Regions from separate parts of the Alicyclobacillus fodiniaquatilis genome, predicted to be linked through region 2. Evidence: a T-box and tRNA genes for the amino acid it is inferred to sense, from the RefSeq annotation. Region 2 holds a T-box; the other holds one or more tRNA genes.
What was found. A T-box is a leader RNA that pairs with one kind of tRNA and senses whether it is charged. The one in region 2 lies ahead of trpS (tryptophan--tRNA ligase), so its partner is inferred to be a tRNA-Trp.
Positions count from the first base shown of each region.

Region 1: it has a tRNA-Trp gene. The T-box ahead of trpS (tryptophan--tRNA ligase) is inferred to sense a tRNA for this amino acid. The anticodon was not compared.

Region 1 is NZ_JBHUCX010000073.1:55,009-57,184, forward strand. It holds tRNA gene ACFSB2_RS18170 (tRNA-Ser) at 1-37, opposite strand, end outside; tRNA gene ACFSB2_RS18175 (tRNA-Glu) at 45-119, opposite strand; tRNA gene ACFSB2_RS18180 (tRNA-Val) at 169-243, opposite strand; tRNA gene ACFSB2_RS18185 (tRNA-Gly) at 245-318, opposite strand; tRNA gene ACFSB2_RS18190 (tRNA-Gly) at 323-397, opposite strand; tRNA gene ACFSB2_RS18195 (tRNA-Glu) at 471-545, opposite strand; tRNA gene ACFSB2_RS18200 (tRNA-Thr) at 549-624, opposite strand; tRNA gene ACFSB2_RS18205 (tRNA-Asn) at 630-704, opposite strand; tRNA gene ACFSB2_RS18210 (tRNA-Ala) at 708-783, opposite strand; tRNA gene ACFSB2_RS18215 (tRNA-Leu) at 790-872, opposite strand; tRNA gene ACFSB2_RS18220 (tRNA-Pro) at 899-975, opposite strand; tRNA gene ACFSB2_RS18225 (tRNA-Arg) at 988-1,064, opposite strand; tRNA gene ACFSB2_RS18230 (tRNA-Gln) at 1,067-1,141, opposite strand; tRNA gene ACFSB2_RS18235 (tRNA-Trp) at 1,150-1,225, opposite strand; tRNA gene ACFSB2_RS18240 (tRNA-Thr) at 1,247-1,322, opposite strand; tRNA gene ACFSB2_RS18245 (tRNA-Thr) at 1,324-1,398, opposite strand; tRNA gene ACFSB2_RS18250 (tRNA-Lys) at 1,407-1,482, opposite strand.
Region 2 is NZ_JBHUCX010000099.1:258,554-260,729, reverse strand. It holds gene ACFSB2_RS24980 (hypothetical protein) at 1-280, opposite strand, end outside; gene trpS (tryptophan--tRNA ligase) at 271-1,287, opposite strand; T-box leader at 1,402-1,679, opposite strand; gene ACFSB2_RS24970 (dihydrolipoamide acetyltransferase family protein) at 1,823-2,176, opposite strand, start outside.

The DNA.
Region 1 (2,176 bases), on a different contig from region 2:
GCAGGCGAGCGCCTTCGACCTACTCGGCCATCACTCCATGATATTGGTGACCCTAAGGGGATTCGAACCCCTATTACCGCCGTGAGAGGGCGGCGTCCTAACCATTAGACGATAGGGCCTGACGCGTTGCGGGCAGTTTGTTGCAGATAAAACGACGCGTCAGACAAATGGTGCGGCTAATAGGAATTGAACCTATGACCCCCACCGTGTCAAGGTGGTGCTCTCCCTCTGAGCTATAGCCGCCTGGAGCGGGTGAAGGGAATCGAACCCTCGCTCTCAGCTTGGGAAGCTGACGTTCTACCATTAAACTACACCCGCAAATTGGAGCGGAAGACGGGATTCGAACCCGCGACCCTCGCCTTGGCAAGGCGATGCTCTACCCCTGAGCCACTTCCGCATGGAACGTTCAAAATGTTACGGGATAATCCATAGTTTGTCAAGAAAAACTCTGTTCTGCAAATCAAGAACAGTGGTGACCCCAGCGGGATTCGAACCCGCGTTACCGCCGTGAAAGGGCGGTGTCTTAACCGCTTGACCATGGGGCCGAATGGAGCTCCCAACCAGACTTGAACTGGTGACCTCATCCTTACCATGGATGCGCTCTACCGACTGAGCTATAGGAGCAAAGTTGGCTCCCCGAGTAGGATTCGAACCTACGACCCTCCGGTTAACAGCCGGATGCTCTACCGCTGAGCTATCGAGGAAAGTGGTGGAGGTAAACGGATTCGAACCGATGACCCCCTGCTTGCAAGGCAGGTGCTCTCCCAGCTGAGCTATACCCCCACGGCATGGTCCCGGAGGCCGGACTCGAACCGGCACGGTTTCCCGCACGATTTTGAGTCGTGTGCGTCTGCCAATTCCGCCACTCCGGGACGTTATAAAGTTGATGAGGTGAAACTGGTCGGAGCAGCGGGATTCGAACCCACGACCTCCTGCTCCCAAGGCAGGCGCGCTACCAAGCTGCGCTATGCTCCGATGTTATTTTACTGGCGTGCCCGGAGAGATTCGAACTCCCGACCTCTTGATTCGTAGTCAAGCGCTCTATCCAGCTGAGCTACGGGCACAATGGCTGGGGAAGAAGGATTCGAACCTTCGCATGACGGTACCAAAAACCGTTGCCTTACCGCTTGGCTATTCCCCAAAGGTATATGGCAGGGGCGGCAGGACTTGAACCCACGACATGCGGTTTTGGAGACCGCCGTTCTACCAGCTGAACTACGCCCCTATAGTACTCGTCGGTCACCAATGGAGCCAGCGACAGGAATCGAACCTGCGACCTACTGATTACAAGTCAGTTGCTCTACCTGCTGAGCTACGCTGGCCTGGAGCCACCTGTCGGATTTGAACCGACGACCTGCTCATTACGAGTGAGCCGCTCTACCCCTGAGCCAAGGTGGCGTGAAACTTGGTGAGCCATGCTGGATTCGAACCAGCGACACCCTGATTAAAAGTCAGGTGCTCTACCAGCTGAGCTAATGGCTCGCATTGCCTCTTGAGTGAGGCAGATAGCAATTTATCATGTCTAGAAACACAAGTCAAGAAAATAAACAAAAAAACTTTTTTATTGCAGTGAATTATGATGAATGACAAGTACAGAAATACATTTCTCTACATCTAATGCAGGTGCTTTTTATGTTTTGAGCACCGAGCTCTTTGATCAGGGGCGACCGTGATTTTAGGTTTAGATACTCCAATAGCGGAAGGAACCGACTGATTAGGAATGCGACAAGCCCCTGTCAATGAACGTGTATCTTCAATGATGGTGTCCCCCTCTAGGGGATTAATCGTTGTTATCATTCGTTGACCAAAGTATAATAGGTTTATAAAGCGCTTACAACGATTCAAGTGTAAACCATCCAAACAGTAGAAATAGCAGTGATCTGGGAAAAAGTCCGGTTGGCGTGTAACGCATACACGCTCGCATCCCAATGCTTATTATCGATGTTTTACAGACAAAACATCGACCACCTATTAGCAAAACCACGCGATGGTGGTTTCGGAACAAGCTGATGTAAGCAAGGGAGTTGAACGTATTATAGGGAGCGGTGGGATCGCGCTCGGATCAGCTTTGAAGTGAGTGGTACAAGAGGTGCACTGCAGCAGGAACCTTGCCGAAGCGGCTATGAGGATGGTATAACGTGATCGCATTGACCCTAGGAATTGTGCTCCTTTAGAG
Region 2 (2,176 bases):
AACATACACCGCCGCGAATCATCTTGACATTACCGACGGCACGGATGCCGTGTTCGTTGACAATAAGGCCATCACCATCATCACAAGCAAATACTGTGACACCCGTCGTCTCCGCATATTTCATGACATCAAGCTTAAATTCATCAGTCCAGCGGTTATAATGTGGTAGAAATTCAAAATCTACCAATCCTAGTGTCGCAAGATTTGGTCGTTCATTCAAAGCATCGGTCAGTGTGCTTGTAAACATCTTAAATAGGGCCGTTGTCAGCCCTAATTGCACGCCTCCCCCAAACGATACGCTATCCCCATCGCCGACCGGATTTCCTGCATCGTCTCTTTCGCAATGCTTCTTGCCCGTTCTGTGCCAGCCACCAAAATCTCGTCCACCCGTTCCGGGTGAACTTTGTATGCTTCCCGACGCTCGCGCATCGGATCGAGCAGGTCGTTGATTTGTTTGGCCACACGCTGTTTACATTCCACGCAGCCGATGGCGGCTGACCTACATCCAGCGGCAATCTCATCCGCCGACTCAGCGGCGAACGCCTTGTGATAGGAGAACACGGGACAAACGTCCGGATGGCCAGGATCAGATTTGCGGACCCGCGCGGGATCTGTCACGGCGACTTTCAGCTTCTCCTGAACCTCCTTGGCTGTTGCATCCAACGAAATGGCATTGCCAAGACTTTTGCTCATTTTGCTCTTGCCATCGAGGCCAATCAACCTGGGAACCTCCCCGACGACCGCTTTCGGTTCGACCAAGACAGGCGCATACAACTCGTTGAAACGGCGCACGATTTTCCGCGTTTGTTCGATGTGTGGCAACTGATCATCCCCAACTGGCACGAGCGTCGCCTTGCAAAATGTGATATCGGCCGCTTGGCTGACCGGGTATCCCAAAAATCCATAGTACAGTTGGGTATAGCCCCGTTCTGCCGCTTCCGATTTAATTGTTGGATTGTGCCGCAGGGAATTGACGGTCACGAACATGGAGTAAAACACCGTCAACTCGGCGATTTCCGGCACGAGTGACTGAATGAAGATGGTGGATTTCGCCGGATCCAGTCCAACCGCTAGATAATCCAGGGCGATTTGGCGCAAATGACGTCCCATTTCCTGTGGCGCTTCATAGTGCGTCGTCAGCGCTTGAACATCTGCGAGCAGCACGAACATATCGTACTGGTGCTGCATTTCTACCCGATTCTTGAGACTTCCGACATAGTGGCCAAGATGGAGCTTTCCAGTGGTGCGATCCCCGGTCAGCACTCTGTCCTGCAATTTTGTGTTCATCTGTAACACTCCTTTTGATTTTGTCGTTGAAGTTGAAACTCATGCACCACCACCAACCATCGCTCACACCACCACCTCCTTTCTTGGCGCAAATACAAAAAGGCCCCACGTCCGCAAAGGGACGTGAGACCGTGGTGCCACCCTCATTCGTCGAAGCCGCTTGCCTCGACGCACTCTTCAGTACGGAAATCCCTGTTGCCATTTGGCGCGTACATTTCGATACCTGCCTCTTGGTAACGGTGAGGCACACCCGGCAACACCTACTGCCACTGATGTGGGTTCGGTGGGCAACTCAGAAGGCCATTCGGCATCCGATGCGTGTCGGCTCACACCAGCCGCCGACTCTCTGCGACACATCTTGAATGCGTACTCGTCTTCGTCCATGTCGATCCCGATTGGAATTTGCTTCATGATATCTCCCGGTCGCTTCTCCGTCAACCCCTGTGGGCGTGAACAAACAGAACATCCAAATATCATAAGCTAACACCACTGCTCCCATTGACGAGGAATCAAAGAGAAAGGAACAAACCATTGCCTACACCTCCAAAAGCAGCAGACGAGGGTTTTCCAACAGACGTTTGATGTCGTTGACCAATTGTTGACCCAGCGCGCCGTCGATCACGCGGTGATCGAAACTTAACGAGAGCGACATCATTTGGCCGACTGCGAATGCTCCATCGCGCATCACAGGTTTCTCTGTGATGCGGCCGACACCAAGAATCGCGACCTCAGGGTAGTTGATAATCGGAGTGAAGAACATACCGCCAGCGGAACCGATATTCGTAATGGAGATGGTACTGCCTTTCATCTCGTTCGGGGACAGCTTCCCACTTCGGCCACGCGCCGCGAGATCGTGAATTTTTTGCGCGATATCCCACATGTTTTTCTG